DNA from 2 places in the Streptomyces sp. NPDC104814 genome. Region 2 is predicted to be linked to the other one. Evidence: riboswitches for the same ligand, from Rfam matches in the RefSeq annotation. Region 2 holds a riboswitch; the other holds the start of a gene.
The links. Region 2 has a riboswitch for cyclic di-AMP ahead of ACZ64A_RS32310 (M23 family metallopeptidase). Riboswitches for the same ligand answer to the same signal wherever they lie in the genome.

Region 1 (4,286 bases), on a different contig from region 2:
CCGCGATCCGCATCTTGATGTCGTCCGGGGACAGCGTGCCCTTGGCGGTCACATGGTCGCCGGAGGACTCGCCGCGCAGCCGCCGCCCGATCCACGGCACCAGGTACTCGCGCGCCCAGTGGACGTCGTCGCGCCGGACCTCGAGCGTGCCGCGCGGCGGCAGCGGCGGCCAGGGCTGCTCGGGGTCGGCCGGGATCCTCAGGCCGAGCGCCTGGCCGGCCCGCAGCGCCACCCGCGTGTGCCCCTCGGGCGACAGGTGCAGCCGGTCGCCGTCCCAGGCCCGCCGGTCCTGCACCGACTTCAGCGACCACAGGTCGAGCACCGGGCATCCGTAGCGGTCGGCGATGGCCCGAACGTGCCCGTTGTAGGTGGCGATCTTGCCGCGCAGGTGCTTGAGGAGCGGGACGCCCCGGGTGTCGAAGCCGGTCGTCACCATGACCGTGCCGGCCACGGCGGCGAGCTGCGCGACCGCCCTCTCGAACCGCTCGGCGACCTCGTCGGGGTCGGTGCCGGGCCGGATGATGTCATTGCCGCCGGCACAGAACGACACGAGGTCGGGGGCGAGTTCGACGGCCCTCGGGACCTGGTCGGCCACGATCTGGTCGAGGAGTTTGCCGCGCACCGCGAGGTTCGTGTAGGTGAAGTCTCCCTCGGGCCGCCGGTCGGCGAGGAGTACGGCGAAACGGTCGGCCCAGCCCACGAACTGCCCGTCGGGGCCCGGGTCTCCGACGCCTTCGGTGAAGCTGTCCCCCAGCGCCACGTACGACCCGATCACTGCTCTGCTGTCACTCTTCGAATCGTCTGCCACAGCCGTCCATGATTCACCCTTGAATGTGACCTACGCGACCGTAGGCAGGGGTTGACGGACGGTGAGATAAGCCACTCCACGTGTCCGGCCGTGTCGGGAATAACCGCCCCGGCCATGTGCCCGGCCGGTCCGGGCACACCGAAGGCCGGACACCCGTGGATCGGGGTCCGGCCTCGGTGGCGTGTCAGGCGGGTGGCCGCCGGGGCGGCGCGGGGTCAGCCGACGGTGACGCCGTGGGCGCGCAGGTAGGCGACCGGGTCGACGTCGGAGCCGTAGTTCGGCGTGGTGCGGATCTCGAAGTGCAGGTGCGGGCCGGTCACGTTGCCGGTCGCGCCGGACAGGCCGAGCTGCTGACCCGCGGTCACGCTCTGGCCGGCCGAGACGGAGATCTGCGAGAGGTGCGCGTACTGGGCGTAGTAGCCGTCGTTCAGCTTGACGACGACCTGGTTGCCGTAGGCGCCGCCCCAGCCGGCGGAGACGACGGTGCCCGCGCCGACGGCCTTGACGGTGGTACCGGTCGGGACGACGAAGTCGACGCCCGTGTGGTACCCGCTGGCCCACATGCTGCCGGGCGTGTGGTACGCGGTGCCGATGGTGGCGCCGGTGACCGGGAGGGTGAAGCCGGAGGCGGTGCTCGCGGGCTGGGCGGGCTTGGCGGCCTCGGCCTTCGCGGGCTCGGCGGCCTTCGCGGCGGACTTGTGCGCGGGCGCCTCGCTCTTGTGCGACGGGGCGGCGTGGTGCGACGCGACGGCCTTCTTGCCGAGGGTCAGCTTCAGACCGGGGTGGATGAGCGACGGGTCGCTGCCGACGGCCTCACGGTTGTCGTCGTAAAGCTTCTTCCAGCCGCCGGCGACGTGCTGCTCGTTCGCGATCCTCGACAGGTAGTCGCCGGACTTGACGGTGTAGACGCGCACGCCGGACTGCGGCGCCTTCTTCGCCTCGGACGGCAGGCTCTGGACGGCCTTGCCGGACACCGACTGGGCGGCGGTCTGCGGCGTGGCCGCGTGCGCACCGGCGGCGCCCATGAGCGGCAGCGCGAGCGCGGCGCCACCGGTACCGGCGACGGCGAGCGTACGGGCGAAACGCTGGGACTTCGGACGACGGTGCTTACCCTTTGCGGGCATGGCGCTTTTCCTCTCCGGCGCCTGCGAGGTGAGCTGTCGGGTTCGGGCTGGAGATGCCCGGCCGCGCTGGGCGCGGCTTCACCCCATAGCCGTTCCGGGAACCGGAACAGGCGGTCGTACCTGTGGGTCCCCCGCTCCTGCCGTGCGTCGGGTGGGTGGGTGCGGTGCACCGGACGGCGGCAGGATTCGGCGTCCGTCCGGATTTCGTGGGGAACGTAAGCGAGCAGGACGCACGGGGACAAGCGAAAGGTTGCGTGAACGGGCGCTTCTCGTGATCCAATGCCGGAATACGCCGTCACGCTGTGTGAATTGGATCTGCTGTCGGTTCGTCAATTCACCAGGAAATACTCAATCATTACGTGGACATGACGTACGACGGACGGTCACGGTTATGACCCTCCTCACGCGGCCACCTTCCAGGGATCCTCAATTCATTGCGAGTTGGAACGAAGGCGCCAATTCGGGCAGAAGGCCCAGATGTGACGTGGGCGGATATCCATCCCATTCGAGTGCCGTCTCCGGGGAGGCGGGGACAACCGGTTGCCCCGGGAATCCATGTCGTATCGTCGAAGGGCAGCCCGTCGGCCATTCGAGCCGTGTCGGCGGGCACGAGCGGGAGGAGCCCTTCGTGACGCAGCAGGTGCCGTCGACCGAACCCGAGCTGACCGGAGTGCGCAACTTCCGAGACGTGGGCGGCCTGCCCACGGTCGACGGGCGGCGGGTGCGGCACGGCGTGCTGTTCCGCAGCGGCCACCTCGCCCACGCGACGCCCGAGGACACGGTGTACCTCTCCTCCCTGGGGCTGCACACGATCTTCGACTTCCGCAACGCGGCCGACCAGAAGCTGGAGGGCCCGGACGTCGAGCTGCCGGGCGTGCGCAACGTCAACCTGCCGCTGTCGGACCCGGCGGACGGCGCCGAGTTCTGGAAGATGGTGCGCGACGGCGATCTCGACCAGCTGCGCGGCATCCTCGCCGACGGCAAGGGCGCGAACCGGATGATCGCCTCCTACCGCACGATCATCAAGGAGCGCACCGGCGAGCACTCCCGGGTGCTGCACGCGCTCGCCGAGGACAGCGTCCCGGCCCTGATGCACTGCGCCGCGGGCAAGGACCGCGCGGGGCTGTCGATAGCGGTCACCCTGCTCGCCCTGGGCGTGGAGAAGGACGCCATCGTCGAGGACTACCTGAAGTCCAACGAGAAGCACCGCCGGTACAAGGTGCGCCGCAGCGGCTCGGCGGAGTCGGCCTACACCCCCGAGGTGATGGAACTGCTCAGCCCGCTCTTCGACGCGCGCGCCGAGTACCTGACGGCGGCCATGGAGACCATCGAGGAGACCTGGGGCGGCGTCGACGCCTACCTGGAGCAGGGGCTCGGGCTCACCCCCGCGGGCCGGGAGCGGCTGCGGGCACGCCTGCTCGACTGACGGCGGGACGGCGCGGCGGCGCCGGCGGCGCCGGCGGCGGGGGGACCTATCGGTTGGCGCCCAGCTCGAACAGCAGCCAGATGAACCCGGCCAGGACGTGTCCGACGGCGATGTAGATGATGAGCCGGATCCACAGGGTCCGGGGGAACTTCTCCTCGAAGTTGCTCATCGTGCCTCTCCAGGGTGGGCGGGCCCCAGGCACAGCGTGGCCGTGGGGCTCTGCAGCAGGGTGTGGACGAACAGGAGCTCCAGACCGCCGGGGTCCTCGGCGGCGATCCGGTGCGGGGTCAGCGAGTCGAAGTGCGCGCTGTCCCCCGGGCCGAGCCGGTGGGTGGTGTCCCCGAGGCGCAGCCTGAGCCGTCCGGCGAGGACGTACAGCCACTCCTCGCCGGGGTGCACGCGCACGATGTCCCCCTGCGCGCCGTACGGCACCTGCACCCGCAGGGCCTGCATACCGCGGCCGGGCGCGCCGGCCTGCCGGTACGTCCAGCCGCCGGCCGCCGTCGGCTCCATGTCCGCGCCGCGCACCACGGCGTCCCGCTCGGCGACGTTCTCGCCGAGCAGCTCCGAGACGGTCGTACTGTAGATACGGGCCAGCGCGAGCAGCATCGGCAGGGATGGCTGGCGCTGTCCGGTCTCCAGACGGGACAGATGGGCCGGGGACAGACCGGCCTCGCGGGCGGCGGCCTCCAGGGTGAGGCCGGCGCGGCGGCGCAGGGACCGCAGCTGCGGGGCCACCGCGGGCAGGTCGCCGGCCGGTTCCGCAGGGGACTCGGAGGAGCTCATGCCTCCCATTGAGCCGCGGATTTGCCTCTGCGGCAAATCTCTTGCCTCAGAGGCAAAGCGGCCGCCGCCGACCGGTCCGCCACCCGCTGACCGCTCGCGGAGCGCCTGGCCCACGCCCGAGCCGCCCACGGACCGCCCCGCC
Region 2 (4,286 bases):
GTTCCCGGCGCGGGGATCGGCTCCACGGCCCGCGGGTGCGCCCCGGACCCGGGTGCCGACGGACCGGCCCCAGCCTCCGCCCTCGGCCCCGGCTCGCGGGCCGCCGTTCGGCTGCCCGGTGACCCCGTGCCGGACCCCGGGCCCGGGGACGGTGGGGAGGCGTGGCCCGAGGAGGGCCGCAGGATCTTCCTCGCGCGGGCCTTCGTACGAATCCTGCCGGTGCTGCTCATCGCGGCCGGCGCGGTCTACGACTACTGCACCCCCTCCGACTTCACCGCGGTGCCCTTCTTCACCGCCGCACCCCTGGTCGCCGCCCCGCTCTACAGCCGCCGGGGCACCGTGCTCACCGGGCTCGCCGCCGTCGCCGTCGTGCTCGGGCTGCATCTGACGCTCGGCATCGTCTGGCACACGGACGCCGTCACCGAGCTGGTGACGGTCGCCACGGTCGCCGTCCTGGCCGTCCTGATCAACGCCCTCGCGCGCCGCAGCAGCGAGCAGCTTGCCTCCGCGCGCGAGGTCGCCGAGGCCGCCCAGCGCGCCGTACTGCCCGAACCCGCCGAACGGATCGGTGGGTTCCAGATCGCCGCCTGCTACGAGGCCGCCCGTGCCGACGCCTTCATCGGCGGCGATCTGTACGCCGTGCAGGACAGCCCGTACGGCGTCCGGCTGATCGTCGGGGACGTGCGCGGCAAGGGCATGGGCGCGGTGGCCGCCGTGGCCGTGGTCATCGGGGCGTTCCGGGAGGCCGCCGAGCAGGAGGCCACGTTGGAGGCGGTAGCCCAGCGGCTGGAGCGGGCGCTGGTCCGCGAGGGCGCCCGGCGCGACGGGCTGGACGCGTTCGAGGGGTTCACCACCGCCGTCCTCGCCGAACTCCCGCACGCCGACGGTGTCGTCCGCGTCCTCAACCGCGGTCATCCGCCGCCGGTGCTGCTGTACGCCGACGGCACCCTGCGCGCGCTCGCGCCCGCGGACCCCGCGCTGCCGCTCGGCCTGGGCGAGCTGGGCCCGTGGCCGGACCGGGCCGAGGAGGTGCTCTTCCCCGGCGGCGCCACCCTGCTGCTGTACACCGACGGCCTCTCCGAGAGCCGCGACCGGCACGGCCGTTTCTACGAGGTCGAGGCACGGCTCGCCGGACGGGTCGTCACCGCGCCCGGCGCCTTGCTCGCCGCGGTCGCGAAGGATGTGCGCCGGCACTCCGGGGGCGGCATGGCGGACGACATGGCGCTGCTCGCCGTCCGCCGGCCATGAGGGTCACGATGGGTGAGCGGACGACCGCCCTCTGCATAACAATTGACTTACCATCACCAAAACAAGGTTTTGGACGTGACGTCTGAGGGGCGGTCAAGTCACCCCTTTTGCCCCGCTCGTGACCTGAAAGTCCAGGCCAAGAATGTTAATGATCAAGACGAACGGCTTGGAATCCGGCCGCCGGGTCTATTAACGTTCGATAACGCAGCGCGGTCGTCCCAGCCGTCACAAGAGACGGCTCCGTGCTCACGCGCCGAATCCCGTAGGGAACCGGGGAACCACCACCTTGGGGTGAATCTCGCGTCAGCCGCCGTCGGTCGACGGCCGGTATACGCGCGTAGGAGACCTTCCTGCTCCGAACCCGTCAGCTAACCCGGTAGGCGAGACGGAAGGAAAGGAGTACGCCCGCGTGGCGTCCAACCGGCCTGCCCCGACAGCCCCGTTCGTGCCGAGTCAGCAGGGCCCCGAGACCTTGGTCTACGGCGGTCACCGCACCGACGAGGGTCCTTGGGAGGAGTGGAACCCCACTGAGGAGTCCGTCCGTCCCGTCCGCGGCCGGCACCGCGTCGCCAAGCAGCGCGGCGGACTCGCCCGCAGCTCCACCGTCCTCGGCGTCGGTGTCATCGCCGCCGTCGGCGCGGGCGGCATGGCCAGCGCGCAGACCGGCAAGCCGCCGGTCTCCATCTCCATGCCCGACCTGCCCTCGGTCGGCTCGCTGATCTCCGACCACGAGGACGACAAGCCCCAGGGCTCCGCCACCCCGCTCAGCGACATCGTCAGCTCCGCCGACACCGCGCAGGGCACCTCCGACGCCGGTGAGGCGCTGCGCAACCGGATCATGGCCCAGGCCGAGTCGCAGCAGGTCCAGGTCGACGTCAAGGCGCAGGCCGCCGCCCAGGCCGCCGTCGCCAAGCAGGCCGCCGAGGCCGCCGCCAAGGCCGAGAAGGAGGCCGCGGCCAAGGCCGCCGCCGCTAAGGAGAAGGCGGAGGCCGAGGCGAAGGAGAAGGCCGAGGCCGAGCGCCTGGCCGCGCTCGCCAAGCAGTACGCGCTGCCGACCTCCTCGTACACGCTCACCTCCCGCTTCGGGCAGGCCGGTTCCATGTGGTCCTCCGGCTACCACACCGGCCTCGACTTCGCCGCTCCCACCGGCACGCTGATCAAGGCCGTCCACAGCGGCACGATCACCGAGGCGGGCTGGGCCGGCTCCTACGGCTACCGCACGATCCTGACCCTCGACGACGGCACCGAGCTGTGGTTCTGCCACCAGTCCTCGATCAGCGTCAGCGTCGGGCAGAAGGTCGCCACCGGTGACGTCATCGGCCGCGTGGGCGCCACCGGCAACGTCACCGGCCCGCACCTGCACCTGGAGGTGCACCCCGGCGGGCAGGCCTCCGGCATCGACCCGATGGCGTGGCTGCAGGACAAGGGCCTCAACCCCTGACACCGGGTCTGAACCCTGACACCGGGCCTCACCCCCGACCCCCATCCTGACCCCTGACACCGGGTCTGAACCCCTGACACCGGTACGACTCCCCGATCCCCGGCGGTCCTGACGGCACCCCCCCGACGTCAGGACTGCCGGCCGGTGTCCCCATGCTGTCGGCTGCCGTGCGGAATGGGTCGCTCCACCGCTGTCGTTGACACAGAGCATGACTGCTCTTCGCAAGCTCGGTACCTCCGACCTCGAGGTCTTCCCGCTCGCCCTCGGCGGCAACGTCTTCGGCTGGACCGCCGACGAGACGACCTCCTTCGCCGTCCTCGACGCCTACACCGCCGCCGGCGGCAACTTCGTCGACACCGCCGACTCCTACTCCGCCTGGGTCACGGGCAACCAGGGCGGGGAGTCCGAGACGATCATCGGCCGGTGGATGAAGGCCCGCGGCAACCGCGACGACGTCGTCATCGCCACCAAGGTCAGCCAGCACCCCGAGTACCAGGGGCTGCACGCCGAGAACATCAAGGCCGCCGCCGACGCCTCCCTGCGCCGTCTGGGCACCGACCGCATCGACGTCTACTACACCCACTACGACAAGCCCGAGGTGCCGGTCGAGGAGATCATCGGCGCCCTGGACGAGCTGGTGAAGGCCGGCAAGGTCCGGCACATCGCCGCCTCCAACATCTCCGCCGAGCGCCTGCGGGCCTCCCTGGAGTTCTCCGACCGCGAGGGCCTCGCCCGGTACGTGGCGCTCCAGCCGCACTACAACCTCGTCTCGCGCGCCACCTACGAGGGCGGCCTCCAGGACGTCGCCGCCGGCGCCGGTCTCGCCGCCGTCCCCTACTACGCGCTGGCCTCCGGCTTCCTCACCGGCAAGTACCGTCCCGGTGCGACGGTGGACAGCCCGCGGGCGGGCGGTGCCGCGCAGCACCTGCGGTCCGAGCGCGGCCGCGCGGTCCTCACCGCCCTGGACGAGATCGCCCAGGCCCATGACGCCCCCGTCGCGACGGTCGCCCTCGCCTGGCTCGCCGCACAGCCGACGGTCGCCGCCCCCATCGCCTCGGCGCGCACCACGGACCAGCTCCCGGCGCTGCTCGGCGTGGCCGACCTGACCCTGACGGAGGCGGAGGTGGCACGGCTGACGCAGGCGTCGGCCTGACCGGCGCCCCGCCGCGCGGCCGCTAGGAGCGGTAGGGGTTGTACGCCGGGTACGCCGGATGGACGCCGTACCCGGAGTGCCCCGCGTAGCCCGTCGCCGGTGGGGTGTGCCCTGTCGGTGCGGTGTGCCCCGTGGGTGCGGCGTACGGCAGGTGGGGCCGGGCCGCCCCGGGGGCCGGCCACGGGTGCGCGGGCCACGGCAGCATCACCGGCACCGGCGGCGCGGTCGCCCGGGCCGCGTACTCCAGCGCCGGGCGGGCCAGCCGGCGCAGCCGCCACACCTCGTTCAGCAGCTCGCTCTCCCGTACGACGAAGTCGGCGCCGACGCGGCCGTGGCGGCCCCGGTGCCGCAGGAACGCCAGGGACGTCGCGTACGCCTCGTAGCGCGCGACCTCCTTGGCGGCAGGCTTGCCCAGGTGATGGGCGGCGTACTCGCGTGCCATGC

Region 1: linked by a shared signal. The riboswitch ahead of ACZ64A_RS03615 (M23 family metallopeptidase) and the one ahead of ACZ64A_RS32310 (M23 family metallopeptidase) in region 2 are both predicted to bind cyclic di-AMP.

Annotation. Positions count from the first base shown of each region.
Region 1 is NZ_JBVJOL010000001.1:865,824-870,109, reverse strand. It holds gene ACZ64A_RS03620 (SGNH/GDSL hydrolase family protein) at 1-775, opposite strand, end outside; gene ACZ64A_RS03615 (M23 family metallopeptidase) at 1,024-1,932, opposite strand; cyclic di-AMP (ydaO/yuaA leader) riboswitch at 1,938-2,093, opposite strand; gene ACZ64A_RS03610 (tyrosine-protein phosphatase) at 2,561-3,358, shown strand; gene ACZ64A_RS03605 (DUF6126 family protein) at 3,405-3,527, opposite strand; gene ACZ64A_RS03600 (helix-turn-helix domain-containing protein) at 3,524-4,144, opposite strand.
Region 2 is NZ_JBVJOL010000012.1:236,172-240,457, forward strand. It holds gene ACZ64A_RS32305 (PP2C family protein-serine/threonine phosphatase) at 127-1,248, shown strand; cyclic di-AMP (ydaO/yuaA leader) riboswitch at 1,490-1,646, shown strand; gene ACZ64A_RS32310 (M23 family metallopeptidase) at 1,658-2,689, shown strand; gene ACZ64A_RS32315 (aldo/keto reductase) at 2,898-3,842, shown strand; gene ACZ64A_RS32320 (PrsW family intramembrane metalloprotease) at 3,865-4,286, opposite strand, start outside.